DNA from 4 places in the Paenibacillus vulneris genome. Region 1 is predicted to be linked to each of the others. Evidence: predicted binding sites of a transcription regulator. Region 1 holds the regulator's gene; each other region holds the start of a gene.
The links. The regulator Rex, encoded in region 1, represses fermentation and respiration genes when NADH is low (regulators of the CRP and FNR family bind a similar motif). The targets are predictions, from matches to a motif close to TTGTGAAATATTTCACAA.
Positions count from the first base shown of each region.

Region 2: a site for Rex is predicted at 4,162-4,179, ahead of nadA (quinolinate synthase NadA). Genes of this name have one in related genera too.
Region 3: a site for Rex is predicted at 5,742-5,759, ahead of ABEA66_RS27915 (helical membrane plugin domain-containing protein). Genes of this name have one in related genera too.
Region 4: a site for Rex is predicted at 2,987-3,004, ahead of ABEA66_RS13255 (cytochrome ubiquinol oxidase subunit I). Genes of this name have one in related genera too.

Region 1 covers NZ_BAABJG010000011.1:36-7,665, forward strand. Annotated here, with positions in the region: partial or broken gene ABEA66_RS10920 (IS3 family transposase) at 1-643, shown strand, start outside; gene ABEA66_RS36315 (IS3 family transposase) at 586-879, shown strand; gene ABEA66_RS10925 (redox-sensing transcriptional repressor Rex) at 955-1,575, opposite strand; gene dinG (ATP-dependent DNA helicase DinG) at 1,572-4,424, opposite strand; gene ABEA66_RS10935 (tetratricopeptide repeat protein) at 4,512-5,144, opposite strand; gene panD (aspartate 1-decarboxylase) at 5,208-5,591, opposite strand; gene panC (pantoate--beta-alanine ligase) at 5,726-6,589, opposite strand; gene panB (3-methyl-2-oxobutanoate hydroxymethyltransferase) at 6,605-7,459, opposite strand.
Region 2 covers NZ_BAABJG010000037.1:12,007-19,636, forward strand. Annotated here, with positions in the region: gene ABEA66_RS28455 (type III pantothenate kinase) at 1-603, opposite strand, end outside; gene nadC (carboxylating nicotinate-nucleotide diphosphorylase) at 600-1,469, opposite strand; gene nadB (L-aspartate oxidase) at 1,462-3,075, opposite strand; gene nadA (quinolinate synthase NadA) at 3,170-4,108, opposite strand; gene ftsH (ATP-dependent zinc metalloprotease FtsH) at 4,512-6,455, opposite strand; gene hpt (hypoxanthine phosphoribosyltransferase) at 6,526-7,065, opposite strand; gene tilS (tRNA lysidine(34) synthetase TilS) at 7,105-7,630, opposite strand, start outside.
Region 3 covers NZ_BAABJG010000036.1:49,426-57,055, forward strand. Annotated here, with positions in the region: gene ABEA66_RS27880 (magnesium transporter CorA family protein) at 1-962, opposite strand, end outside; gene ABEA66_RS27885 (sigma-70 family RNA polymerase sigma factor) at 1,356-2,132, opposite strand; gene rsbW (anti-sigma B factor RsbW) at 2,129-2,578, opposite strand; gene ABEA66_RS27895 (STAS domain-containing protein) at 2,599-2,934, opposite strand; gene ABEA66_RS27900 (DUF948 domain-containing protein) at 3,066-3,509, opposite strand; gene ABEA66_RS27905 (hypothetical protein) at 3,697-3,855, shown strand; gene ABEA66_RS27910 (NAD(P)/FAD-dependent oxidoreductase) at 3,986-5,164, opposite strand; gene ABEA66_RS27915 (helical membrane plugin domain-containing protein) at 5,198-5,620, opposite strand; gene ABEA66_RS27920 (Leu/Phe/Val dehydrogenase) at 6,064-7,113, opposite strand; gene ABEA66_RS27925 (hypothetical protein) at 7,287-7,630, opposite strand, start outside.
Region 4 covers NZ_BAABJG010000014.1:223,553-231,182, forward strand. Annotated here, with positions in the region: gene cydD (thiol reductant ABC exporter subunit CydD) at 1-478, opposite strand, end outside; gene cydB (cytochrome d ubiquinol oxidase subunit II) at 480-1,490, opposite strand; gene ABEA66_RS13255 (cytochrome ubiquinol oxidase subunit I) at 1,530-2,933, opposite strand; gene ABEA66_RS13260 (Ig-like domain-containing protein) at 3,253-7,053, opposite strand; gene ABEA66_RS13265 (LacI family DNA-binding transcriptional regulator) at 7,343-7,630, opposite strand, start outside.

The sequences.
Region 1 (7,630 bases):
CAAATCTAGTAAAGGAGAAGCACCCAGTCAGCGGGAAAACTATGAAATAATGGAGGATCTACGCGCTCTGCACGGCATTACAGACCTGTTAGCCATCGCGGGAATACCACGGTCCAGTTATTACAAATGGCGAGCCACACAGCCTCAGCGCAATGCAAGACAAGACAAGGATCATGAGATTAAGGAGCATATGATGGCCATTCATTTTGCGCATCCCGACTTCGGCTACCCTCGTATGACGACCGCCTTGTGGGAGGCAGGATACAGTGTGAATCATAAGAAAGTATGGCGATTGATGAGGGAGTTATCGATCCAATCAGTCATTCGAAAGAAGCGGAAACAGTCCAGTTATACCCCTTCTGTTGTGTATCCGAATCGTTTAAGGCGTCAATTCCATGCCACAGCGCCCCAACAAAAAATGGTGACCGATATTACATATATTTCTGACGGTACCAACTTTCATTATCTGTCCGTCATTCAAGATTTATTCAACAACGAGATAGTCGCTTGGCAATTGTCAGAACGTAACGATGTCCAGCTCGTGCTTGATACCGTTACGCAGTGGACAAGAAAAAGAGAGAAGCCGTGCTCCATTCGGATCAGGGCTTCCAATATACGTCTCAGGCGTACAACACACGATTAGAGGCATTCGGCGTAAAAGGCAGCCACTCTCGCAAAGCAACCTGCCTGGATAACGCATGCATCGAATCCTTCTTTTCGCATCTCAAAACAGAGAAGTTGTACCTTAAACAGTGTAATTCAGGAGCGGAGATCCAGCAAGCGGTGGAAGAATACATTTACTATTACAACTACCACCGCTTTCAAGCTAAATTAAAACAACGCGCACCGATTGAATATCGATGCGCGCTGGCAGCGTAGCTTTTTTCATTTGTCTACTTGACAGGGGTATGACCATTTGTAGGCTTTTTTATATTTCGGCAGCGTCGCGTTTATTCAATCCAAATAATAGGCTAAGCTTTGCAGCTCGGTTGTAAAATCCGCATGATGAACCCGAATTTCATTGGGTACCTTGATAATCATTGGCGCAAAATTCAGTATCGCTTCTACCCCGGCCTCAACGAACTGATTAGCCACATTTTGCGCTTCCGCCGCAGGTACGGTAATGATCCCGATACGAACATGAAGCGATTGGATCGTTTCCTTCAGCTCGTTCATCGGCTTGACCTTCAGATTGTTGATGGATTCGCCTACTTTAGTCTCGGAAGCGTCGAACACAGCAACAATTTTCATATTGTCCTTTAAATAAGCATTGTAATTGCACAACGCCCGGCCCAAGTTCCCCGCACCGACCAAAGCAACCGGAATCACCTTATCCAGCTTTAAAATTTGACGTATTTTTTCGATCAAATAAGCGACATCGTAACCGATTCCTTTTTTGCCGAACTCGCCGAAATAAGCTAAATCCTTGCGGATTTGCGCAGGATTCAAGTCAAGCTTCTGACCCAAATCCTGCGAGGATACCGTATGGACGCTCTTCTTGCTCAGTTCATTAAGAAACCGTAAATAAATAGGCAGTCTTCGAACCACTGCTTCGGATATTTTTAATGTTTTCATGCACCGTTTTCCCCCATCCACTGCTTAATTCTTGATACCAATTGTTTGGTTGGCATGTGTTCGATTTTGGGGCCGGGCAGCGAGTACAAAAAGTACTTCCCATAAGTCGTATCAATGACGCGAGTGTCATAAATGATAACAATGCCTTTGTCCTTGGCCGTCCGCACCAATCTTCCGAAGCCTTGCTTGAAACGGATCACCGCTTGCGGAACCGATAGCTTCATGAAAGCATTCTGATTCAGCTTTTTCAAATTTTCCGTTTTGGCTTCCACCAAGGGATGGTTAGGCGGCTGGAATGGCAGTCTGACGATAGCCAGACACGTAAGAGCATCTCCAGGTATATCTACTCCTTCCCAGAAGCTGCTCGTTCCCAACAAGACGCTTGCGGGATTATTCTGGAATAATCGGGTCAATTTGCTGCGATTACTGCTGTCGACACCCTGTCCCAATACTTGAATCCCGAACGGGCTCAGAACGTCCTTTAAAGCCGCGTGAGCAAGCTTCAGCATTCTATTGGACGTAAATAATACGAGCATCCTCCCCTTGGTCTCGAGAGCTACTTCAGCCAGAGACTGGGTCAAATGATCGACAAATTGCTTCTCCCCTGAATTTCCCCGAATACTAGGGAAATCTCTCGGTATCGCTACCAGCGCCTGCTGGCGGTAATTGAACGGAGACGGGAGCTGTACCGTCTTCAGCTTGCCGTCAGTATCTTTGATATCCAGTCCCAGCTGCTCGGCGGTATAATCGAAGGACTTGCCCACAGACAAAGTGGCTGACGTCATAATGACGCTATCCTTTACATCGAAAAATTGCTGCTGCAGCATCGGGCTGACATCGATAGGTACGCATACCAGCTGCAGCGACTTGCTCTTATTGAATTGTCCCGCTTCCAGCCAATAAACATAATTATCATCAGGCATCGTCATGAAGAAATGCAAATTATCGCGTTGACGATACAGCTCCTTGACAGCCCCGGAGATATCGGTAACTGTGCCTTGCAAATCCAGCTCCTCTTGCATTTCCTTCATTTCGGAAAGGAGCTTATCCAGCTTTTTCAATACCTCTGTCGCATTGAGATAAATGTTATCCTCATGTACAAGCAGCTTGTCCCATGCCGCCGGCGTTTCCCCTTTTTTGATCCGGTAGACAAGCTGCCCTCCTTCCGTCTGGGAAGGATCGGAGCGGACCGCCAGTAATTGGTACAGCAGCTCAGAGAGCTCATCCCAATCTTCCTTGATCTTCACTAGCTTGGGGGTGATGGCATCGATGGTTTCGCACCAGGACTGCGCTTTCTCCGAAGGCTCCCTTTGCAGACGTGCATGCAGCGTCGATAACTGTCCGCTTCGCCCGTCCTTATATAACCACCATAGAGTATTCAGGAAAGACCCGTAAAAAAGCTCAATCCCAAGATGCTTGCTGGCTACTTCTTCAAAGTGATGCGCTTCATCGATGACAAGGTGCTTGTAGCTAGGTAAGAGGCGGTTCTCCGCCTTCGTATCCGTAAATAGCATCGAGTGGTTTGTTATAATAACATCGGCGGTGTTGGCTTCATGCTTCGCACGATGATAAAAGCATTTGCGAAACCAAGGACATGCGCGGTTCAAGCAGGAATCCGAATCGCTTGCAACCGTATGCCAGAACTGCATACCCTTGTTCGCAAAATGCAGCTCTTCCTCGTCTCCGCTTTTCGTTTCACTAAGCCAAACCAGCATTTGCCCTGCATTAATCCGATCTTCTTTTCCGTTCTCGAAATCAAGAAGATTCATTTTATGCTCAAACTTGCGCAAGCACAAATAGTGGCTTCGTCCCTTCAAAACGGCGGCGCGGAATGGCACAGGAAACAAGCTGTGCAGCAAGGGAATGTCACGCTCCCGAATCTGCTCCTGCAAGTTGATCGTATGGGTACTCACCAGCACCTTTTTATCCTGCTTCAAGCCATAGTACAGGGAAGGAATCAAATATCCCAACGATTTGCCGGTTCCCGTTCCCGCCTCCACCATCAGGTGCTTCTTCTGTTCGAAAGCGGCTTCCACTTCCTCAAGCATTTTGACCTGTGCCTCGCGGTCCTCGTAGGACTCGAACCTTTGGCGGAGCAGCTGCTTTAACTGCTCATAGAACTCCGCAAAATCGTCCGGGATAACGGAAACGTCCCCTTCCTCGCGAAGCGGCTCTTCATCGCCCCAATCCTCCACATTAATGGCAAATTGGCGGTAGTACTTGGCTTCATCCGTATCGATGGGCTGGAATGCTTCCTTATACATTCTCATTTCACGGATAAACCAGCCGAAATCGGTTGCCCCTTCGTCAAAAATCATCGACAAGCGCTGAAGAACAATCAATGGAAGCTGTTGAAAGCGCTCAATACAGCGAAGCCAAATAAGGGCCGTCACTTCAGCGTCACTGTCAGCTTGATGCGGCCTTTCATGTTCTATGTTAAATGCATGGGCTACCATGGATAGCTGCAAGCTTGCCAGCGACGGGAACAGGACCCGAAGGGAATCCATTGTATCCAGCACTCTTCCGTCAAATGGAAAATAACCGTGCTCATCCAGCGCTCTTTGCAGAAATGCCAAATCAAATCCTACGTTGTGAGCGACAAGGACGGCATCCTGCAATAGCGGCACCAGCTGGCCGATGACTACATCAAGCTCGGGAGCACCCGCAACCATTTCATCATCAATACCGGTTAACGTTGTTATAGAAGAAGGTATACTTATCCCGGGATTTACGAGTGAAGTATACCTATCCGAAATATGATCATCTTGTATGATGACGAGACCCACCTGGATAATGCGATCCGTTGGTTGACTCCCGGTCGTTTCAAAATCCAAAACCGCGAATTTCATTTCCTTAATGTCAATCCCTTCATACCCACTCTTCTTATTAGAATACCAATACTATCGGGAAAAGGGAATAGTAAACTTATTCTTCAGCTATCGTTTGGGGTGCTGAACGAACTGAAGCTGTCCTTTTCTTTCATTGCACAGCCCCATATCTACCAAAGGCTGGACGCTGGAAGGATCCGTCTGAAAGGCCAAATTAAAATATTCAAACGCCTTGTCCATATTTCGGTTCTGTGCTTGAATACACCCCATAGCATTATAAGAAATCGCGCGGATTTGGTTGTTATCGGTCAACTGGGAGGTAAAGAGGAAATGATTATAGCTTTCAGCTGTATCGCCTTTACGCAGGTAGCTCATCCCCAAATAAATACGAGCCAGCGTAAAATCAGGATATTTACGAATGATTCCGGAAAATTCCCTTATAGCCTCGTCGAACATCAGCAGCTTATAAAATCCTTGGCCGCGTAAAAATTCGTCTGACCGCTTGCCGCCCAATTCCGGATCCAATACATTGGACGGTATGCTTTCTTGATGGTGCTGCTGATGAAACGAAGCCATCTTTTCTTCAAATAAAAGCCATTCTTCAATAAAGGTGTCGCTCATGGCCTTTAACACTCTAAGCTTTTCCTGGAGCTCTTTTTTTCTCGAACCTGTTGCGGTTGCGAACTGTGCTGAAATTTCGTCAAGCATTTCATTCATCGAGGCAAATAAATGTTTGAACATGTACGCATCCCACCTTCAGCTGAGCATATCCTCATTTTTTGCCCCGACAGCCCTTTTCATTCGTTACAGTACGGTGGAATGAATTTCTTCTTTAATGACGCTGATTACCTTATTATTTTCACCCATAATGGCTACTTGAGGCTTATGATTGCGCGCTTCTTCATCTGTAAGCATGACATAAGAAAGAATAATGACCGTGTCGCCCACTTGAACCAATCTTGCAGCCGCTCCATTCAAACAGATCACGCCGGAGCCTCTGGGACCAGGAATAATGTAAGTTTCCAGACGCGCTCCATTGTTGTTGTTAACAATTTGCACCTTTTCGTTCGGCAGCATGTCGAGCATATCGAGTAGATCTTCATCGATCGTAATGCTTCCTACATAATTGAGATTGGCTTCCGTAACCGTCGCACGGTGGATTTTGGATTTAAGCATTGTTCTGAACATGGATGTGACCTCCTAAGAGTTTTGCGTTAGCAAAACTTTCTTCGTAAGCATGAGCTGAGTTTCGCCCAGGCGAAACTTTCTTCGTAAGCATGTGCTGAGTTTTGCGTTAGCAAAACTTTCTTCGTAAGCATAGATTACCAGCGAATGATGGTATTATCAATGAGACGCGTTTTACCAAATTTTACGGCAAGCGCTATAATAAATTCCGGAACCGAACGCAAATCAATAACAGGCTCCAGCGTCGGGTACGCTAATATGTCGGCATAATCAATTTCTGCCAGAGGAGACTGAGCAATATGCCGTTTGACGGCATCCTGTAACTCACTTGCCTTAAGCGGACCTTGATGCCCTTTCACAAATTCCTCCGCCATCTTCAAAGCGGAAGACAACACTAGAGCTTGCTCCCGTTCTTCCGGCTGCAAATATACATTTCTCGAGCTTAAAGCAAGACCGTCTTCCTCTCTGACGATTTTGCATGGCACGATCTCCACCGGAATATTCAAATCATTAACCATCTGCTGGATAACCGCAATTTGCTGAGCATCCTTCATTCCGAAGAAGGCATAGTCCGGTTGAACGATGTTAAATAATTTAGTAACTACGGTTGCTACACCGTCAAAATGTCCCGGCCGCGAGGCTCCACATAGACGTTCTGACACGCCGCTCACAGAAACGATTGTTTTAGTCGGCTGCGGGTACATCTCTTCAACTGAAGGGAAAAATACGATATCGGTACCGGTCGCCTTGGCCACCGCCAAATCCCGCTCTTCATCCCGCGGATATCGGGCCAAATCTTCATTCGGGCCAAATTGAAGCGGGTTGACAAAAATACTCAGTACCACCAGGTCACATTGCTTACGAGCGGCTTCCAGCAGGCTTGCATGACCCTGATGTAAGTATCCCATGGTTGGGACGAATCCGACAGTGAGTTCACGACGGGATGCTCTTGCATCACGCACCGCTTGCCTCAGCTCTTTGATATGATGAATGATTTGCATAAGTAGACCTCCGTCTTATTTCTTGGACCCATATAAAAATTCCGCAACTTCATCTTCCATTTGGAAGGAGTGCTCGGCAAGCGGGAATTGGCGATGCTTAACCTCATCTACATACTGCTTGATTCCCTCCCTTATGATGCTGCCGACATTTGCGAATTCTTTGACAAACCGTTTAGGAACGATATCGGATCCATAACCCAGAGCATCATGAAATACCAATACCTGTCCATCGCAATGCGGGCCTGCACCGATGCCGATCGTTGGAATGGATATTTCGTTGCTTATATGCTCAGCCAGCTGTTCGGTGACAAGCTCCAGGACAACAGCAAAAGCGCCTGCCTGCTCCAATGCTTTGGCCTCCTCCAGCAGCTTCTGAGCCTGGGCGGAATTTTTCCCTTGAATCTTATATCCTCCGATTTGATGAATGGATTGCGGCGTCAGTCCGATATGACCCATGACAGGAATCCCTGACCGGGTGAGAACGGATACCGCCTCGGCAATTTCGACTCCGCCTTCCATCTTAACCGCTTTAGCTGCCCCTTCCTGCATAATCCGGGCGGCATTGCGAATCGTAGTATCTATGCTTCCGTGATAAGTCATAAAAGGCAAATCCGTAACGACAAAGGCGGATTGTGCTGCCCTCGCGACCGCTCTGGAGTGATAAATCATATCTTCAATAGTTACAGGAATCGTCGAATCGTAGCCGAGCACGACATTCCCTAGAGAATCCCCCACCAGAATGACATCAACCCCGGCTTCCTCCGCTAATTTGGCAGAAGGATAATCGTAAGCCGTGATCATTGAAATCGGTACGCGATCCTCTTTCATTTTTTTCAATTTTGCTGTAGTAACCGGTCTCCGCTTTTCCATGTTATCCACACCTTCCCTCAGCTTTTTGGTCGTGTTCCCTTAGTATGAACAAAAAAACCTTTTAGTCTACGGGAGCTAAAAGGTTCACATGGCAAAAAAAATCATATGATCCTTCTGTCTCGGTCCGTAAGGCTCAGAGCAGAATCCGACATATTTCAGGATACAGCTATG
Region 2 (7,630 bases), on a different contig from region 1:
GTCCACTTGCCCGGCAAAGCCATAAATGATACCTGCCTGCATCGAAGCGACGGTGTTGCGTCCAACGACCGATTTGGGCTTCACAAGTTCAATCCGCGGCAGCTTTGCCGCACGCTGATACAGGGCTTCGGTAGAAATGCCGACACCCGGTGCGACTGCTCCCCCAATATACTGGCCGGATGCATCAATATAATCAAAGGTTGTTGCCGTACCAAAATCAACAACGATGCATGGCGCGCCGTAAAGCTCGATAGCAGCGACTGCGTTCGCGATCCGGTCCGCTCCGACTTCGCGCGGATTCTCGTAACGAACGTTCAGTCCTGTCTTGATACCCGGTCCGACGATAAGCGGGGTTTTCTTTAAATATTTTGAACATAACTGTTCGAGAACAAACATGAGCGGCGGAACGACGGAGGAAATAATAATGCCCTCGATCTGATCCAGCTCAAGCCCCGAATGCTGAAACAAATTGTAAATCATCATTCCGTATTCGTCGGTCGTGCTGGAGCGGTTAGTGCTTAATCGCCAATGATGCAGCAGCTGGTCCCCTTCATAAAGGCCTAATACGATGTTCGTATTCCCTACATCCACCGCCAGTATCATGATGCTCCCCCTTTCCGCTCATTCAAATCCAGGCTGATATCCAAGGCTTGCACCGAATAGGTTAATCGACCGACGGAAATGACGTCTACCCCCGTAGAAGCAATGGCATGTATAGTGTCTAGGGTTACAGATCCTGATGCCTCTACAAGAATATGCGGAGCCTGGGATTTCATGCGTACAACCGATTCACGCATTTGGTCCGTTTTCATGTTGTCCAGCATAATGATATCCGGCTTCGCGCTCAAAGCCTCCTCCAGCTGCTCCATGCTTTCGACTTCCACTTCGATCTTCATCGTATGCGGAATCTGGGAACGTGCGGCCTGAACCGCTTCCTTAATCCCGCCTGCGCCTTTAATATGATTATCTTTAATCATGACCGCATCGTACAAGCCAAATCTGTGGTTATGACCGCCGCCGATACGCACCGCATATTTCTCGAGCAGACGGTGACCGGGCGTCGTCTTCCTCGTATCCACAAGACGGACCGGCAATCCTTGCAGGGCGTCTACGTATTGTCTCGTCCGAGTCGCAATGCCTGACATGCGCTGCATCAGATTCAATGCCAGCCGCTCGCCCAGCAGAATGCTGCGGGTGCTTCCTGTCACCTCGGCCAATACAGTTCCGTAACTGACAGCTTGTCCCTCTTGCACCTTGGGCTCAAAATGAAGCTGTTCGTCGACAAGGGAGAATACGGCTTCAGCAATCGGCAGGCCTGCGATAACCCCGTTATCCTTAAGATGAATAATCCCTTTGGATTGCTGACCGGGAGGAATGGTCGACATGGTCGTTACGTCGCCCATACCGATATCCTCTTCCAGCCACATTTTCAAGCTTTTCTTCACTAAATCCATTTGCAGCTCATACATCGTCAATACGTCCCTCCGTAATGCCGTGCTCGCGATGGAACACCGTATGCTTTCTCCAGTGGAGGTCATCTTTTTCGGGGAAATCCTCCCGATAGTGTCCCCCTCGGCTTTCCTCTCTAATCAAAGCGGCTTGCGTCGTAAGAAGCGCACAGGTAAGAAGATTGGCGAATTCATAATCCTCGCGCTTCGACAAGCAGGTATCATAGATCGAAATCTGCCTTTTCAGCTCCTCGTAGCCCTTCTCCAGCCCTGCCGCATTTCTTTTGAGACCTACATAGCGCAGCATAACCTTTTGCAGCTTAAGCCTTCTTTCCACAATCGGCTGCTTGGCATGCTCTGTCCGATTGGACTCGGACGAAATGGACGGAACGGATCCGACAGGGGAAAGCTGATGAATTCTTTCTATGATTCTGCGCCCGAACACAATTGCCTCCGACAAGGAATTGCTCGCCAGCCGGTTGGCCCCGTGAACTCCTGTAGAGGAAACCTCACCGCAAGCAAACAGCCTTGCAACCTCGGTTTCGCCGTACAGATCGGTTTTGACCCCGCCCATCATATAGTGAGCGGCAGGAGCGACCGGAATCCAGTCGGAGGACAAGTCCAGGCCGTAATTCAAGCAAAACTCATAAATCGTCGGGAACCGGTGCTTCACCGTTTCTTCCGATTCATGGGTAAAATCAATATAAACGAAGGTCGACTTCGTCTGCTCCATTTCGTTGACAATCGCTCGCGCTACAATGTCCCTGGGGGCCAGCTCCAGCTGAGGATCGTACTTCTCCATAAAGCGTTCGCCGTTAATGTTTCTTAATATAGCCCCTTCGCCGCGTACCGCTTCAGAAACCAAAAACCTTGGAGCGCCCGGGTAGCATAACGCTGTCGGATGGAATTGAACAAATTCCATATCCTGAATGAGAGCCCCGGCACGATACGCGATAGCGATTCCGTCGGCAGTCGCAATATCCGGGTTCGTCGTATACCGGAACAGCTGCCCGGCTCCTCCAGTACACAGGATGGTTGCGTTAGCCCGTACAAATACTTTTTGCCCGTCCGGCTTTTGAACCAATGCTCCATAGCATTCCCCGTCTTGCGTAATCAGATCAATAACAAAATGATCGTCCCACAGCTCGATATTCGGATGCTGCTTCGTCTTTTCCGATAAGGCGCGGACGATTTCCGCACCCGTTGCGTCTCCATGAGCGTGCAAAATCCGGCGTTGGCTGTGCGCCCCTTCCTTGGTCAGGGCAAACACTCCATCCTCCAGATCGAACTGCGTCCCCATCTGAATCAGGTCTTGAACTCCGGCAGGGCCTTCATGCACCAAGACGTTGACCGCGGCTGAGGAGCACAACCCGGCCCCGGCGTTCAGCGTATCCTGGTGGTGGTATTCCGGGGAGTCCTCGTCGGAAATTACGGCGGCGATTCCCCCCTGAGCATAGCGTGTATTGCTGTCCAACAGCGACTTTTTGGTGACCATCAGCACTTTAAAATGCTGACTGGCTTTAATAGCGATAAAAAGCCCGGCGATACCCGCACCGATGACGATGACATCTGTATGTACTTGAGGCAGCTCGTCCAGTTGAAAGTCGACTAAATAACGTGGAATCATGATACGCTCTCCTTCTTTAATGCCCAAAAATGGTTAAAAGCTTCAAAGGAAATAGAGCTTATGCATACTGACACAAACAAGAGAGTAGCGCATGCTACTTCACTTGTAGCATGCGCTCCAGGGACGCCTTGGCTTGTTCTGCGATGTGCGGCGGTACATAAATTTGCGGCTGCATCGTCTCCAAACATTTGGCAACCTTTTTTAGGTTGTTGACTTTCATATTCGGACAAACCAAATATTTTGTTGCGAAATGGAACTTCTTATTCGGACTATCCAAGCGAAGCTGATATCCTGTACCGTCTTCCGTGCCAACAATAAATTCTTGGCAGTCAGATTCCTTACAGTACTTGATAATGGCTGTCGTACTGCCTACAAAATCACCCAGTTTCACCACTTCAGGGCGGCATTCCGGATGAACCACAAATTGGGCATTCGGATGGAGAGCTTTCATTTCCTCTACATCTTTGACGGTTAACATGTCATGAGTGTTGCAATATCCTTCCCAAATAATGACTTTTTTGTCCGTAAATTTGGAAACGTAATCACCCAGGTTTTTATCAGGCACCCAGATGATCTCATCGGAGTCGACGGAGTTAATGACTTTGATAGCATTAGCCGAGGTACAGCAAATATCGGTTTCGGATTTCACATCTGCCGAAGTGTTAATGTAAGCTACCACTTTGGCATTCGGATGCTGCTTCTTCAGTGCACGGAGTCCATCCACATTGACCATATCGGCCATCGGACAGCCCGCTCTCTCATCCGGTATCAGAACAGTTTTGTTCGGAGCCAGTATTTTTGCGCTTTCGCCCATAAAATGAACACCGCAAAATACAATAACGTCAGCGTCGGTCGATGCCGCCTTTTGGGCCAGCAAAAAAGAATCGCCGCGAAAATCAGCAATTTCCTGGATTTCATCACGTTGGTAATAATGAGCAAGAATAATAGCGTTGCGTTCCTTCTTCAATTGAGCAATTCGTTCCTTAAGCTCCCTTTTCTGTTCTTCCTTGCGCTCCAGAGCTAATGCTTCCATCGTCGCATTACCATCCTTTCCGTCCCTATGCCCCTTTTTATTTAACAACTAAGTCGTGAAAATGTTCACATATTGTTTGAAGATTTACAACTAATTTACACAACATCCCCGGTGGTGTCAATGCTCAAATAACAACAAAATACCCGAATTCATTCAGCAGATGACGGTGTTGTTCCGTGCTTTGGTCTCTAGTGTCCAGTTTCTATGTTAAGGCTAAATAAAGACAGTGAAAATGGGTGCATTGTCTCGCTGATGTACTTACACAAGTTGAGACCTTAAGGCTTCGCTTCCGCAACCCCCCGTTTCGTAAACAAGTTGTTTATCTGTTAACGGGAAAGTGGTGTCTAGACAGCTACGGCGCAAAAAAAACCGAAAGGCATTCGCCTTCCGGTTCTGTGTCTCTTTATTTGTTCTCTTTATCTTCCTCATCGGAAGTACCTTTGTCGAAGTCCAGCTTGTTGGCATCTGCCGTTTGCTGTTGACCGACAATGTTCACCTTCACTTCAGAGCCGGCATCATCCAGCCTGCCGTTCTCGATGAGCTGCTTGATTTGTTCTTTCTCGAGTGTTTCCTTCTCGAGCAAGGTTTCGGCAATCAGGCGAACCTGATCCGCGTACTTCTCGAGCGTTTCTTTTGCTCTGGCATAGCAGCTGCGGATGATCGTCTGCATCTCTTGGTCGATTTCATAGGCAATCGCATCACTGTAGTTTTGCTCATGTCCGAAATCACGGCCCAGGAACACTTGCCCCTGAACATTACCAAACTGCATAGGACCCAGCTTATCGCTCATGCCGTATTCCATAATCATCTTGCGTACAATGCCGGTTGCCCGTTGGAAGTCACTGTACGCGCCAGTACCGATCTCGCCGATAAACAGCTCCTCGGATACGCGTCCGCCCAGCAAACCGGTAACTTTATCAAGAAGCTCGTTCTTGGTATTCATCATCCGGTCTTCGCCTTCCTTAGGCAGCATCATGACATAGCCGCCTGCACGACCGCGAGGAATAATCGTAACCTTGTGGACCATATCGGCATTCTCCAAATGGTAGCCGATAATTGTGTGCCCGGCTTCGTGGAAAGCCACCATGCGCTTCTCGCGTTCGCTGATGACGCGAGCTTTCTTCTGCGTACCGACAATAACGCGGTCGAACGCTTCGTCCAGCTCTTCCATAGAGATATCTTTCCGGTTGCGGCGGGCCGCGATCAATGCAGCCTCATTGAGCAGGTTCTCCAGGTCAGCGCCTGTAAAGCCTGTTGTGTATCTCGCCAGCACATCCAGTTTAACGTCTTTATTCAAAGGCTTGTTGCGAGCATGTACCTTGAGCACCGCTTCACGACCCTTGACATCCGGACGATCCACCGTAATTTGACGGTCAAAGCGTCCCGGACGAAGCAGCGCAGGGTCTAGAATATCCGGCCGGTTGGTAGCCGCGACGATAATAATCCCTTCATTCGCTCCGAATCCGTCCATCTCCACGAGGAGCTGGTTGAGAGTCTGCTCCCGCTCGTCATGACCGCCGCCCAAACCGGCGCCGCGCTGACGGCCTACAGCGTCAATCTCGTCTATAAATATAATACAAGGTGCATTTTTCTTAGCGTTTTCGAACAAATCGCGGACACGGGATGCACCCACACCGACGAACATTTCTACGAAATCGGAACCGCTTATGCTGAAGAACGGAACTCCCGCTTCGCCGGCAACCGCTCGCGCCAGCAAAGTTTTACCCGTTCCCGGAGGACCATTCAACAGAACCCCTTTAGGAATTCTGGCTCCTACGGCAGCAAACTTACGAGGATCCTTCAAAAATTCGACTACTTCCACAAGCTCTTGCTTTTCTTCGTCTGCCCCCGCTACATCCTCAAAGGTCACGCGCTTCTTCTCTTCATTATAAAGCCTCGCGCGGCTTTTTCCGAAATTCATCACCTTACCGCCGCCACCCTGCGCCTGATTCAACAGGAAGAAGAACAGGATGAAAATAATGACAAACGGAATAATGGAGGTAAGGAAACTGATCCAGACATTGTCCCCTTCCATTTTCTCGATGACGATGTTAGGCACGTCGCTCTTCTCGATCAAAGTAACGGTTTCTTGGTCGTAAGGCGCCCGGGTTTCGAAATTCTTCTTATCCGGCGACTCTGGAGTTTTATATTTACCACGAACCAAGTATGTTTGTCCGTCATATCTCAAACTGACCGATTCCACATTTTTGCTGATTAAGGCCTGTCGGAGCTTATCGTAGCTGATTACGTCTTTCTGGTCATTCTGTGTGCTGATAAAGTGAACGATACCGACAGTGACCAAAAAAATGAGCAAATAAAAGCCTGTATTGCGAATAATTCGATTCATCCCCTACCTCCTCTCAAAAACGGCAACTTTGTATATTGTACCACAGCAAGTCTTGGCATCACAAGAAATGCTAATGGGAGTAAACCTCGGGCTTCAGTATGCCGACATACGGCAAATTGCGGTACTTCTCCGCGTAGTCCAAACCATATCCAACAACGAACGCGTCAGGAATAACGAACCCTTTATAGTCTGCGTCCAATTCCACAGTTCTACGCCCAGGCTTATCGAAAAGTGCGGCCACCGTAATGGAAAGAGCGTTGCGGCGCTCCAATACGTCGATCAAGTAGCTCAAGGTCAATCCGCTATCAATAATGTCTTCGACAATAATAATGTGCCGTCCTTCTACAGGAACGTCGAGATCCTTAATAATTTTGACGACCCCGGACGATTTGGTCGATTGACCGTAGCTGGAAACCGCCATGAAATCAATTTCCAAGGGCACTGTAATCTGTTTAACCAAATCCGCCATAAAAATAAACGCACCCTTCAGTACACAAATGACTAGCGGATTGCGTCCTTCGAAATCGCGGCTTATTTGTTGGCCCATCTCCTTTACTTTGTCCTGAATCAGTTGCTCGCTGTAAAGTACTTCTTGAATGTCGTTTTGCAAGAGAGAACCTCCTACTTGGAATAAAATGATCTTGTAATGCTATCTTAACACAGTGGACAAAAAACCTTCCTCCATGCAAAGTTTCAAGTGAAGCCATGCTTTCGTATTCCCGGTTACCGGAGCCCACGAGGATCTTCTAATCCCCGGCAGCCATATAATGCGATGCTCCGCATCCTCGATGACAGGTATTCTGGCTCTGAGACTCGGCGGAATCTTGGCGTCGATGAAAATATCTTTTACTTTTTTCGACCCGTTTAGTCCGAACAGGTTCATTCTGTCCCCGTCAGCGCGGCTGCGCACCGTCAGCGGAAATGCCAGCAAATCTGCATCGAACCACTCCGAGGCTCTGTCCCCGGAATTACGCTCGTACTTCCCCGCCTCTTCCAACAAAGCGCATTCGATAACCGCTCCCGTTTCGGAAACGGTCAAGCTTCCTTGACGGGGCTGTAGCGTGTACAGGTAGGGCTTAGGCGGTACCACATAAGTATGTAATTGGATACGGTCATATTCCCTTGTTAGCGTCAGATTATGTCCTATATCGATACGTTGGTTGGAAGGCTCTTCC
Region 3 (7,630 bases), on a different contig from region 1:
AACAGGTTGGAATCCTTCTTTTTCCCGCGGATCAAATCTCCTGTCCAGCCCTTCCACTTCAGCCATCCGTAGACGATAAGGGTAAGCAGCAGAATGAATACAATGGATACCGGATAGCCCCATTGATATTCCAGCTCGGGCATTTCTTTGAAATTCATACCCCACAAGCCCGCAAAGACCGTCGCCGGCGTACAGACGACCGTAAATACGGTCAATGTCTTCATAATCTCGTTCCCTCTGTACGACGCTATATTCTCATCCATAGCCAGAAGCGTGCTCACCTCGTCGTTAAAATGCGCCATTCGAAGCGTAAGCCGTTCCACCCGCAGGCACGTCAGACGATAGGCTTCGCAGCGCGCCAGCTGCTCGGGATCATAAAGCTCCTTCACGGCTACCAGCAGTTCTTCCAGAGGGGTAATCCGGTGCTGCCAATGCAGCAGATCGTACTGCCGCTCTATCAAATGGTCCAGCAGGTGCGCGTTATTAAATCTTCTCATTCGCTGCTCCAGCTTGGTCAGCCTGGCGGAGAGCAGATCCAGACCATGCAGGCAGACCAAAGCCAGCTCACTCAGCAGCACGAAGAAGCCCTCTGCCGCCGTGCGGCAGCCCTTCATCCTATCATGGAGCCTCTCTTCATCCAGATGAGGACTCATGCTGGAATAATCCAGCTCGGAAGTAAATAACTCATTCTCAGCCAAGTAAAACGATACATAGAGAGCCTCTTGATCCTCGCGCGGAGCCGGGCTGCCGTACAGAATCGCTCCGTACAAAGCTTTCGAGCCGTTATCATACATTCGGATTCTGGGTGTACGGAAGCGGACCGTGCTGTGCTTTTTGAGCTGCTGAAGGCCGTTGACCGAATGAAGATCATCCCGAGATGCCTCATCCCCCTTTATTGCGGCCAAATCATCGCCGACATGCCATCTCCACCCGCCAGGCATGTTGAGCTGTCGAATTGTCATTGTCCATCTCCTCCCTCCAGGCGTGTTAACCAGGTGCGCATAAAAATACGCCCTTGTGAGGGCGTGAGTCTGTTGAAAAACCTGTAAAGCTTGAAAAATAGCATTGGTACCCCGGTGGGGTATCCCCCTCCGGCCAAGCTTCCGAAGCAGGCTTTGCTTTGCAAAGCCCTTAGCTGTTGTTCCCGGAAAAATTTTGATTATATCGCTTTACAGCGGGTATTTTCGAGAACCAAAGGCGGACGCTATCGCTCCTACGAGGGATACCCACCTACCACCTTTTACATTTTTCTATATGACCGGTTTTTTCAACAACCTTACGCTCTCGAGAGGGCGTGAGTCTGTTGAAAATCTGCAATCTGAACGCGCTTACACGAAGGCTTGTCCACTAGGCTATCAAGCGTCCGAAATTTCGCGGGATTCCGTAAAAAACTGCTTCAGCTTGTCAATCGCCCGTTTCTGAATTCGGGATACGCTCATTTGCGATACGTTCAGTTGCTCCGCTATGGTCCGCTGGGACTGGCCTTCTACATAAGCAAGATGGAGCACCTGCTGCTCCTGGGTTTTCAGCCGCGCCATCGCATCTTCCAAATCCAGCTTGCGCTCGAGCTGCTGAAAATCATCTTTCTCCTCGCTCAGCAAATCGCCGATAGTGGCCCCATTGTCCTCCGTAGACAACGGCGTGTCCAAAGAAACATAGTGATAATATTCACGGCCGGCCAGAATCTCGATTGTCTCCTCGACGGAAAGGTCCACCTCTTGAGCGATCTCCTCCACATTGGGTGACCGCTCAAGCCGAACCGTCAGCATATCGATAGCGGTTTGAATACGGCCGCTTTTTTCCTTAACGCGCCGCGGTACCTGGATATACCAGGACTTATCGCGCAAGTAATTTTTCATATGTCCTATGATGCTTTTCATCATGTACGCTTCAAATTGAACCCCCTGCTCCGTATCGAACTGCTTAAACAGCCGGAGCATGGACATCTGTCCCACCTGGTACAAATCTTCATAGAGGTCCGGACGGTTGCGCGACATTTTGCCCGCAGCCATCTTGACCATCGGTTCAAACTGCAGCAGCAAAGAGGTGGCGACCTCATTACAACCCGTTTGCTGATATTTTGCAATCAGATCGTGAATATGGAATGCCGGTCTCTCTGAATTTATTTTCATACCATTTCCTCACTTCTACTAAGACGTTTGGTCAATATGACCTCGGTCCCCCTCTCGCTCATCACTTCCACTTCATCCATCAGCGCCTGCATCAAATAAATGCCCAAGCCTCCGATGTTCGCCTCTTCTATTGATTTATGATGAAGCGATGTGGCCTGTTGAGCTTTCTCTTCATAATCAAAGCTGTGACCATGGTCCTTAACCGAAATACGTACCCCGTTCTCCAGCATTTCGAAACGGATATCCATCGTTCCCGGTCTGCCCGGATCATAGGCGTGGACGACCACATTGTTGCATGCCTCGGCTACGGCAACCTTCATATCCTCAATTTCCTCGTAGGAGAAGCCGAGCTTGGTGCATATGCCATACAAGGTCAAACGCACGAGATCTATAAACTCCGCTTCGGCAGGTAACGTCATACTAACCGTACGATTTTCCCAGTTCATATCTTCTCTTCTACCCTTTCTTATATCGCGTTATTCTTGGTTTCTTGGATAAACGGGGTTAACCCGGTCATATCGAACAGCCTTTTAATTTTGGGAGGAATATCCTCTACAATGATCGGAGCTTTCAGTACGTGTCGGGCTTTGAGCAGAGATAGGATCACCCCGATCCCCGTGCTGTCGATATACCCCAAATGCTTCAGATTCAGCACCATCAACCGGTCCGTATCCGCTACGAAGGAATCCGCAGCCGCTCGAAATTCAGCCGCCTTGGACAAGTCGAGCTCGCCTTTTAAATAAACCAGATTGCTATTTGGAGTGACCTTTTTTTCTATTTCGAACGTATGCTTTCGATTCATTCCTTAAGCTCCTCTCTAACATCCAAACTTGTTTCCCATTATCATACCATTACCCCGAAAAGGAACCAATGAAACAACCGAAATCGGATGTTGTCATGAATTTTTATTTTCCCCGTGCTCCGAATGCTGCATCAAGGGGCTGGCGATTGACGCCGCTTGATTTGATGCCAGGCTTCCAGCACCACCGGCGCCAGCTGCAGTGCCTTGGCGATAGTTCCTGCCATGGGCCGGCACGCTTCTTCCGTCACCTTTTCCTTGATCGTACGGGCCGCCGCAGCCGATGCCTGCTTCACCGAGGAAGTGACCTCCTCGACCGCCTCACCTGCCAGCTTGACCGAGTCAAATACAGGCTCCAGAGCATGCAGCTTTTGCAAAATATCCATAGTCACCTCATTCGTATGCCCGAGCAGCTCGGACGCCTCCTGCGTCATATTCTTCACTTCGTTCTGCAGCTCACGAATGGTCGTATTCGTCTGGCCCAGCAGCGATGTTACGGAACGCAGTGTCGTAATTAGAAAAACGACCAGAACCACAAACGCGATGGCGATGACAGCTACACTGATTTGAATGATCATGGATTTCCCTCCCCAGAGTTCATGAATGTCAGCTTCAGCCCCGTAAGCCGGTACCGCTTATTCATCCTTATTTGGCTATTACCCTCCGCAGGTACATAATGAAACTTGATTCATTCTCGCAAAGCCGGGGTAATACATGCTACAGCGCTTCACCCAATTCGAGATGAATGTAAAGGAGCGATGCAGCATGGAACCGAACAATGTAGATATTGAACAAAAGCGCATCGAACAAAAATATGATAAAGGGCTTGTCGCCTCCACCTTCATTAAATACGCAGCCTACATCGTCATCTTCTTTGGCTTCTTATACTTCATTGTGCGCTATATCTTCCCTATGTTCCGGTAAAACCGGTACAAACCAAAAAAACTTCGCCCCCTCCGTTTTCATCCAAGAATGGGGCGAAGTTTTTTCTGTAATCAAAGCAAAAAAGCCTTGCTGCGGAAAGCAATTCCGGGCAAGGCTTTTGGCATATGAATTAATAGGCAAGCGTGAAAAGGCCGTTGATATGAGACAAATAACGCATGTTGCTTGCTTCTTTCATCAGGGTAGCAGGCAAGCCCTTCAAGCGGGTTTGGTTCGCGCCGATCGTACCGATGCCGTCTTTGCGGCCCAAGCTTGCAAGCGTACCGGAGAATACAGGGCTGAACTCTTGCTTTGGTCCGTTGTTGAAGTAAGCGAAAATATTGTAGCCGATCGTTTCGCCCATTTGCCAAGCCAATTGAGCGGTAGGAGGATATGGACGGCCTTCTTTGCCGAACACAACCGCACTGTCGCCAGCCAGGAATACGTCCGGATGGGATGTGGATTGCAGGAAGTCTGTTACGGTTGCACGACCGCGGTTTACTTCGATACCACAGTTAGCCACAACGGAGTTACCTTGAACGCCGCCGGTCCATACTAAAGTGCTCGTATCGATGGAACTTCCGTCTTTCAACGATACGGTAGTTTCCGTCATTTCCGTAATAGGAACGCCGGTCAAGAACTGAACGCCGCGTTTTTCCAAGCTGGTTTGAGCGCGCTCAACCAATTCAGGAGCAAAGCCTGCCAGAATGGAAGGACCCGCTTCTACGCAGTACAAGGAAATTTCGTTGAAATCGATCCCTTTTTTACGGCACAGGCCAGGAAGCATATCCGCGAATTCGCCGACAAGCTCGACACCGGTAAGACCGCCGCCGCCGATAACGAACGTTGCGTCCGCTTTGTTCTTGGTTTTCGCGTAAGCATCGATGCGCTCTTCCACATGCGCACGCAAGCGGTTAGCGTCAGCCGCCGATTTCAGAACGAAGCTGTTTTCTTGCAAACCTGGGATTCCGAAGAATGCCGTTTCACTGCCCAATGCAATGACAAGAACGTCATACTCATACGTTTTGCCGCTGGCCATAAGAACCTTTTTCTCGTCCGGGCTGATTTTCTCAACAGTGTCAATGCGCAGATTTACGTCTTTACCGCGAAGCAGCTTTTCCAAAGGAAGAGCTACAGCCTGCTCGGACAGGTTACCTGCAGCCAATCTATGAAGCTCGGTAATGATTTGGTGAGTCGGAAAACGATTCACAAGAGTAATGGTTGCTTCTTCTGCTGTCATATATTTGCGTGCAGTCAGCGCAGTCAACAATCCGCCGTAACCGCCGCCCAAAATTAAAATTTGCTTCGACATACTTATCCTCCGTTCTATGGTAAATCCAATGGATTAACGCTGTTCCTTTTGTTCACGGCGCTCAGCCATAACATCCAGGAAAGCTTGGGAAAGCTGCAGCATTTTTTGCACTTGCGGATCTTTCAGCATTCTCAAGATGCCGAACAGACCGACAGAAGTGGTTTGCGCTGTCGCTACACGATCATTAGCCTCGATAGCAGCCGATGCAATACTTTTAGCACCATCTTGAATCGGTTTTACGAATTCTTCCATACCACCCTTGATATCCTCGATCAGCACTTGGTCCGTCACTACGTTTTGTACCACGTCGTAGGTTTTGGTCAGGATAGTAACCAATTCAGCCAGCTTAGGCAGGTTCTCTACCAGGACGGTTAGAGATTGCTGCACCTCAGGCTTCATCAATTGGTCAAGAACATCCGCAGATTCACGTGAAATCGTTTGTGTTGCTTCTGACATAAGTAAACGTCCTCCTTTGCATTGAGATAGAAAACCGCCAGTGTTTGCATCCCTGTTCATTCATTATAGCTTTTCCGTCTCAAGGAGATTTATGAAAATTGGATTTCAGGCTAATTGCTAATTGTAACTTTTTTCACAAGTAAGACAGAAGTCCAGCATTTAACTTTTTCCTTGCGATAGAACAGGTGCGAACGGAATCCTATGTAGTTCCTATTATACTCCTACTTCGTCAATTAGAAAAAAGCAATTTTCGACATCTGTGAACATTCTGCGAACAAATTAAGCTATTTTACGGATTTATGCCCTATTTATGGCACGGAATCATCCTTTTTTTAGACTTGCCTGCGAATTCTTCTGAAAATGAAACAAATACCCTGAAAATATTAAAAACGCCGTTCATGCCCATCCTTCGGACGAAACAAACGGCGGCTCTTATCTATAATTTAAGGCGCCGCACCGACAAGCCGCTGATCGGCCAGTCTATCGGCTGCAAGAGATGCGGCAATCCCCTCTGTCCGGGCTGATTGGAACACGCCGGCTGCATTGGCCGAGATGCGTTCCACCTGCTGTTTGGCTTGAGCCCCGTTGCAGCCGTTAAGCTCAGCCGCGGTAACAATGATTCCGCCTGCATTAATCACATAGTCGGGAGCATAAAGAATCCCTGCCCCGTTCAGCAGCACCCCATGTCTCGGTTCGGCGAGCTGATTGTTTGCGGCGCCCGCTACGATACGGCAGCGAAGCTGTCCTAGCGTCGTATCGTTCAAGATCCCCCCGAGCGCACAAGGGGAAAACACATCGCACGCGGCGGCGTATATTTGATCCGGCATGACGGCGCTCGCGCCAAATTGCTTCATCGCGAAGAGGACTCGCCGTTCGTCCACATCCGCCACGATCAATCTGGCGCCTGCGTCGTTCAGGTATCGGCATAAGAAGGTGCCCACCTTGCCCAGGCCTTGCACCGCCACCGTGATGCGGTTCAAATCATCGGTTCCGTACACTTCCTTCAGGGCAACACGTATCCCCAAATAAACCCCATATGCCGTCATCTCCGCTGTGAATTCGCCTGTTGCGCATAAGGACCCCGTCGTATCCGTTACATAAACGGTCTCGTGCCTGACGGCATCCATATCTTGAACCGTCGTCCCCAGATCGATGCCGGTAATATATCTCCCCTGCATCGTTTCAATGAAGCGGCCGAGCGAGCGAAAGACCGCCTCCCGCCTTGCCGGGTCGGGTTTGCCCATAATGACAGCCTTGCCGCCTCCATAGGGGAGGCCCGAAACGGCACATTTGTACGTCATCCCCTTTGCCAAACGAAGCGCGTCCCGAATAGCCTCCTCCTCCGAGGTATAGTCCCATATACGGCACCCCCCGAGTGCAGGTCCCAGACGGGTATTGTGTATTGCTATAATCGCCTTCAAGCCGCTGCCCTTATCCTGACATAGGACAAGCTGTTCCGTATCATCCAGCTCCATCGCTTCCCATAATTCCATAGAGAGGTCCCCTTCGCCAAGCCGATTGTTCAGGGTATTCATCACAAATGCATGACTCTACTATAGACATATTCAAAGGCATGGACGCTGGTGACTCCAAATGGGAGGCAAAGAACGTTTCATATAAGAAATACCCCTGTTCCTATGTGGAAACAGGGGTTAGGCTCTTGCATCTACTGAACGGCTTCTTGAAAATAGTGAACCGAAGTCACCTTGCCGCTGACTACATCGGTGTAGATTTTTAAGACATGGCTTCCATCCTTATAGACGATACCGTCCTCGCTGACAAAATAGGGCTGCCCCAGCTTAACCTTAAGCTTGTCGATATCCATCGGAACCTGGTCCCCATCGATATCCAGCTTCCCGGTTGACGCCGGCACCACCACGTACTCGATTTCGCCGTCCACCATAATGATGCTGCAATCGTTAAAGGTGTAAGTTTTTAAGGAAGGTAATATTTCATCCTGTTTCATTGATAGGGGCTGGCCTTTCATTTCGAACACGGTCTTCAAATCAT
Region 4 (7,630 bases), on a different contig from region 1:
CCATGGCCGAGATCCAGTCCAGGTTGGCGGCGATGCAGAAGATGGCGGCGGGAATGAGCATGGACAAGGCCATTTGGGGCAAGTACCGGGCCAAATAAGCCTCCAATTGTTCTACGCCCTCGTAGATCGTTCCAAGCAGCTCCCCGCTCCGTTCTCCTTTGGCATAGCCGGGTCCAAGCTGGACCAGCTTGCTTAACAATTGCTGGCGGAGGTCGCTCTTGATGCGCATCGCCATTTGCGATGAGGCATATTCGCTCATCATCTGGACAACCGCTCTAAGAGCGATCCAGCCAAGCAGCATGCCAAATACAGGAAGAAGAGTTGAGATACCGAGCCCTTCCAGAAAAGCATCATGCACAAGCCGAGCCAGGCTGGCGGATTCCAGAATCATCAGCATACCGCCGACAACGCTGAATCCTATCCCGGCTAGCAGCAGACGGTACGTTCCAGGGACGCGGCCAAGCAGTCGTTTCATCATATCAGTAGTCCAGATGATCCTTGACGCTCACCCGTTTGCGGAATACCCAGTAAGTCCATGCCTGATAAGCGATGACAATGGGTACGGTCGTGAGAGCAATCACGGTCATTACCTTCAGCGTATATTCGTTCGAAGCCGAATTAAAGATGGTCAGCGACCAATCCGGGTTCAGCGAGGAGATCATCACCCGCGGGAACAAGGACATGAAGACCGTTATCGTCGACAGCACAATCGTTAAGCCGGTCATAATGAACGCCCAGCCGTCACGTCCCGCTTTAAGAAAGAAATGCACGGACAACAGCGTAAAGCCGGCCGTCAGAGGAACCATTCCCGGAATGATCCCGTCACGGGTAAACATATCCGTTTGAAAATAACTGAGGAAGACGAAAAACAACAGCATGGCGCTTGCCCATGCACCGAAGCGGTTTGCCGCTTTTCTGGCCCGCTCCCTAAGCTCCCCTTCGGTTTTCAGCGAGAGATACAGCGCCCCATGAAGCAAAAATAACAGGACAATACTGATTCCCGCCGTTACCGAGTACAAGGAGATTAAATCCCAGAACGATCCGACATAGTTTTTATTTGCGTCAATCGGTACGCCCTTCATCAGGTTGGCCAGCGCTACACCCCACAAGAGCGGCGGCAGCAGGCTGCCCCCAAAGATCACGCCGTCCCACAGCTTGCGCCATTTCGGATTCGGCAGCTTGCTGCGAAATTCGAACGACACGCCGCGGCCAATGAGCGCCAGCAGCATAAGGAACAACGCCATGTAAAAGCCGCTGAACAGCGTGGCATACCATTCCGGAAATGCCGCGAACATCGCTCCCCCCGCCGTAATAAGCCATACCTCGTTACCGTCCCAGACCGGCCCTATCGTATTGATGATCACACGGCGCTCCGTATCCGTCCTGCCAAGGAACGGAGTCAGCATGCCTACGCCGAAGTCGAAGCCTTCAAGAAAGAAGAATCCGACGAACAGCACCGTGATAAGAATAAACCATAAGGTTTCCAGCATATTCCCTCGCCTCGCTTTCTATTTCATAGCCTGATCTTCTCACAGAGGAGTCACTGTGCCTGGATGCTTCGTTTCCGCTTCATGAGCTTCATGAGCCTCGTGTTCCTCGTCAACGGCTCCTTTTTTCACGAACACAACGATCAGATAAACTAACGCCGCAGCCAAAAGCCCGTAGATCACGGTAAAGCCGATGAGCGAAGTCGCCACCATAGCAGGAGTGACTGTAGGGGAAACTCCCGCCTCCGTTTTTTGCAATCCGAACACAAGCCAAGGCTGCCGGCCGACCTCCGTCATAATCCACCCCGCCGAATTGGCGATATAGGGCAAGCTGATGGCCGGCACCATCCATTTCAAATACCGCGGAAATTGGTCCAGCTTATTGCGCCATACGGCGTAGGTACCGAACAGGCTGAGCAAGATCATGAGGACTCCGGCCAGCACCATGATGCGGAAGCTCCAGAACGTCGTTTTGACCGGAGGAATATAGTTGCCGGGGCCATATTTCGCCTCGTACTCAGATTGAAGCTCATTCATGCCGGGCACGCTTCCGTGCAGCTTGTTATAGGAAAGAATGCTTAGCGCATAAGGGATTTCCAATTGCGCGCGGTTTTGCTGCTTTTCCACATCAATCAAGGCAAAGACCGTCCAAGGGGCGCTATCCCCCGTCGTGTTCCACAGCGCTTCGGACGCCGCCATTTTCATCGGCTGCGACTTCATCAAATGCTGCGCCTGCTCGTGACCGGCTACCGCCGTCATGAAGCTTGCTGCCAGCGCGATCGTAATCCCGATCGTAAACGATGTTTTGAACAGCTCCGGCTGCTGCTTGCGCAGGATTTTATAGGCGCTGATCCCCGTTACGAACAATGCACCTGTCGATAGCGCTCCATAAATGACATGCGGGAACTCTACCCATAGCTGCTTGTTCCCCAGTATGGCAAAAATGCTGGTCATCTCGGCGCGTCCATTTTGAATCGCGTATCCGACCGGCTCCTGCATGAACGAGTTCGCACTTAATATCCATAGGGCCGACAACGTCGTTCCGACGGCTACCAGCCAAATCGAGGCCAGATGCACCTTCTTTGGCAGGCGGTCCCAACCGAAAATCCATATGCCGAGAAACGTCGATTCCAGGAAAAAGGATACCAGCGCTTCAATCGCTAGCGGCCCTCCAAAAACAGCCCCGACAAATCTCGAATAATCCGACCAGTTCATACCAAACTGGAATTCCTGCATAATCCCCGTAACGACCCCTACGGCAAAGTTCAGCAGAAACAGTTTCCCCCAAAATTTAGCCATGATTTTGTACGAATCATCCTTCTTCACCACGTACATCGTCTGCATCACCGCGATCAGGTATGCAAGACCGATTGATAACGGTACGAGCAAGAAGTGATACACCGTCGTAATTCCGAACTGCCATCTGCTTAAATCCAACGTATCCAAATCAATTCCTCCCTTCTGTACGATGCTAGTATAGATCGAAGCAGGCAGCCTACATGTGATAAAAATCACAAGGAAAGGGTGAGAATTTGAACATTTTTTGTTAATAGATCCCTGGCTAACGCCAAATAAACAAAAGAAGAATGGCGGACTCGCCATTCTTCTTTTGTTGAGGAGCGTAAGCTGCTTCGGTGGCACAGCGGGATACCCCCTTTATTAGCTTCCGAAAGGTTATGCATTTCCCAATGGAAACCATCTTCGTAAGCAAGGAGATAACCAGCCTATCGACTCTCTAACAACCATCAAGACCTAATTTACCTAGTCAATGCCCTCCGGCGGTTACCGTAATTTTGGCTTTGACTTGTTTTCCGTCATGCTCGACAATGATATCGGCTTTACCCGACTTTATTGCCTTTACCCCTCCATTCGCATCCACCTGTACGACAGCCGGGTTCGACGAACGATACGTCACGGCATCCGTCACCTTCTTTTTGCTGTGATCCGTATAATAAGCATAAACGACGGTAGCGTGCGTTTGACCGACTTTCAAGGAATAAGCCTGGTCATCGAGCTCGAGGCGGGTCACCTTCACCGGCTTCCCGTCATCCTTGCCGAGCACGGTCACTTTAGCTTTCTCCTGCTCGCCCCCGTAAGTTACGACGATATCCGCTTTTCCCGCCTTGATCGCCTTAACCAGGCCGTTCTTATCCACTTGGGCTATATCAGGATTAGAGGAGCGGTAAGCAACCCCGTCGGTTACCTGCCGCTGGCTCCGGTCCGAGTATACCGCCTGCACGACGGTCTGGTGCGTGTCTCCAGCCTTTAGGCTGTACCGCTCCGAATCCAGGTCAATCCCAATCAGCTGCACAGGCTTGCCATATACGATCACCTTGGCATCGGCGCTTTGCCCTGCATATTGAGCGGTTACCGTCGCTACCCCCGGGCTGACTGCCGATACAACACCGCTGGAACTTACCTGCGCTACAGAAGGCTTGGATGATTGGAACGCGATTCCTTCTGTCAGCGGTTTGGTGCTTCCGTCCTCATAAGTCCCTTGCAGCTCCAGAGATTCGGATTCACCTGAGCGAATGAACATATACTTGGGCTTTAAGGCAACGGACTGAAGCTGCGGCTGCTCGCGGGTCACATTGACCGTGTACATTCTGGAAGTATTAAGACTCGGAGAATATACGGCAATCTGAACCGTATTGGCGCCATAGCCCAGCTGGATATCGGGGCTCGGCTGGCCGCTCGCGACATCGGTTCCATTTACCCTAATCTGCGCTCCCGTATCGACGCCTTCCGAAGTGACCGTAAGCTTGTAGACGTTGTAGGTCACACTGGCATCGTAATGAGCCTGGTCGGGGGCAAACGACGGGCTTAGAACCCCATCGCTCAGGCTCAGACCGGCCAGTTTCGGCTGTCCGTAGCTGCTTGTTTGAATATTGCGGACGGCTTCGCTGCCGCCGCGGTCCTCCAGCTGCTGCAAATACAAGCTGCGCGGATAGACATTGGTACCGAGACTTTCCCAGTATCCGCCTTCCCGAGGTCGAAGGTCGTCCTTATTCGGCAGGTAAGGCTTATTTACTTTGCCGGTAAAACCGATGGCGTAGTTTTGCGCGGTAGGCGGATTTTGGAGCGCAAGTCCCCCTTTGGTATTCCATGCGACCCAATTCGCTCCTGCCCATCCGTGTCCGCTTCCGAGCCAGCCGCGGTCTTGAATAGCGATATTCGCATCGATGTTATCGAACAAGCCCCCTACCGACCAGCGATGGTGCGGCTCGCTCGTTGCGAATTGCGTTGTTGCAACGCCGTCCAGGAACACGTTAGGACCGGGTACGCGGCTGCCTACGATATAGGAGTGGCGTGCGGTATCGACGTTAACCCTTTGAGTGAGCCCCAGTTGGCCTTCATACAGCAGCGGATAACGGCGCCCTCCATCCAATGTGCTTGCCATTTCCAGAACCGTGCTGTCCTGGGTCGTCGTCCACTTGGTATCTCGCCCGGTGTAGACCATGGCATATCCCAGATGCAGCGCCGTGATGTCGCGAACCCATGCATTTTTGACGCTCTTGAACGCAATGAACGTTTCCGGATGGTTATCATCCGCATAATAATTGACGCCTCCATTCGACTTGATGACGGACGGATCGAAGTTGACATCGACACGCATATTTTCGACGCCGACCTGCTGTATCCGGGCCGAATCGTTATAGGCCAATAGCTCCCCGCCTCCCCACCTAAGCTCGATGGAATTGGCGAGCGGCGCATCTACCGTTATGACATTGCCGTCCACTTGGGTAATGACTCTGTCGAAGTTAAGATCAAAGGGACCCCATTGCTGCGTACTTCCGGTAGTCCCGGGCCGGTCTGTTATTTGATCCATCAAGAGCTCATGAATCCACCGGTCATTTCCTTTCCTGCGCACCATCACCGTGTCTCCGGCCTTGAACAGACCGGGATCAGCGACCCGGAAGCTTCGTGCTCCTACCGGAACATATAAATCGGTGATGCCCGTCTTTATCGTCGAGCTGACGACTGGACCACTTGTGCCGCCAATTTCCAGGATATCGCGCTGTTCCGTGCCCGTAACATAGAGGATCGTTCCATCCGTACCCTGGCCCTCGCCGCGCAGAACTACGCCTCCCGCACGGATATACAGCTTGCTGCCTACCCGATATGTACCCTTGGAGAGAAGCACCGCTCCGCGGAAGCCTTCCGGTGAAGGAGCCAACAGGGATACTTCGTCAATGGCCGCTTGAATCCGTGCCGTATCATCCCCTTCCGCTTGCGGGGTTAGAGTCACTCTTACAGGCACGTCAGGCAGCTGGACTCCGCCGCCCATATAACCCGCATTGGAGTAATCGAGCAGCTTGTTCCCTTTGTAATCCGGCACGTAGACTAATTTGCCGTCTTTCCCGATAAAGGCCAGCTGACTTTGGCCCGCCGGTATGGTGCTCGCATCCGCCGAGAAGAAATAGAACGTATCATACACTGTCGTCTTGCCCGTTGGAGTTACCGACAGCCGCAGCTGATGCTCTCCGGTAGAAGCGACCGCTCCCGGAACCGGAAGCTCCAACGCCTCGCCTGGAACGAGCCGGGTTTCCGGCAGCTGATACAGCTTATTTTGTGAGCTGTCTATCAGCTCACCATTCAGGATGCCCTCTACGAATGGCGTAACCTGAATGGACGGGTACGGATCACCGGGCCTCACGAGCGCAGGCTGCCCTGTCTGAATCGTCATGCTCGGATGGGTTATCTGCAGATCGGCGATGAGCTGGACCGGGTCCGCAACATCAATCCAGATGGTAGTAGTCAACGTGATAGGTCCTTGTACAATGGTTCCCGTTACCTTGCTTACCCCGGACTTCAAGGCCATTACCTTGCCGGACGAATCCAACACAGCAACATCCGGTTTGGAAGCCTGCAGGGAAGCAAGGAAGTCCGGTTCGGACAAATCCGCCTCTTCTCCAGTGACGAGAACGCCGTGAAGCTGTAATGAAGTCGTTTCATTGACATGAAGCTTCAAAGTCGTATCTTCCGCATACTCCCGGCCTGCCGCATCGGAAATATAGATTCTGTTCAATGCGGGCTGTGAGCCGGTGCCACCTTCCCCATACACTTCAAATTCGGCAAGCTTAAACAATGAATTCTGTGTCAAATTGACCGATACTTTGACATATCGGGCGGATACCGGGGCAAAAATCGCCGTTTCTTTGGCTTGAATCGCCCCTGTTGACCTGTCCCGGGCATAAGCCTGCGTCCAGCTGCTGTTGTTATTGGAGTACAAGATAGAGTAACCGCTTACAATTCCTTGCGTCCCTGTAAAATCCAACACCGTTCTCTGAACCGTCTGCGGTACGGTCAGATCCACCGTCATCCATACATTAAGATCGTCCCCGCGGTCGCTGGATAGCGGCTGCCAATAGGTGCTTGCATTCCCGTCAACGGCAGCGGTTGCCCTGCCCGCAGACGTATCCGAGCTTTTGCTTGGCACAGGCTTATTTAATGCGTAATTCACTTCACTAGCCGCCGCACGCGAAACAAGCCCGTGGGTTGGAAGAAGGAGCGTAAAGACTAGCACGATAATGAGACCGATAAGAAACGGCTTACGGACAGACACGAAATCATCACCTTTCCTGAATAGACTAATGGGGTTCTCCTCGACTAATGGAAGGAAGGAGCTCTCCTTCTTTCCTGATCGCCGATAAAAGCGAGTGCTGCTGCGCTTCTTGTTGTCATGTTCAGGCCTTAATGTAAGCGGTACCAAAAATAGAAAAATAGATTCTTATCAAAGCCCCTCCTTTCCATTTTTACTATACCATAAATATCCTCGCAATGAATCATTTCCGGAAAGTTTCTGTTCCCTTTCTGGGCAAAACAAAAAACCGCGCTAGCGCGGGTTCATTGGTTTAGATCGCAGGAGCCGATGCCGTCGATTTCCGGACTGTCAGCGCCCCAGGCAAAATAATTTCCTGATATTCCAACGAAGCATCGTTCATCTGCTGGCACAATATCTCTATAGCGATGCTCCCGATCAGCCTTGCGGATTGATTAATGGAGGTGAAGAAGCTCCGGTATTCCTCCGGCAAAACCGCGTATTGGTCGTCAAACCCGACGATACTGATATCCTCGGGAACGCGCAGCCCATACTCCTGAACGGCTCTAAGCACATTCATCAGCATGGACGGCTGGGCTAC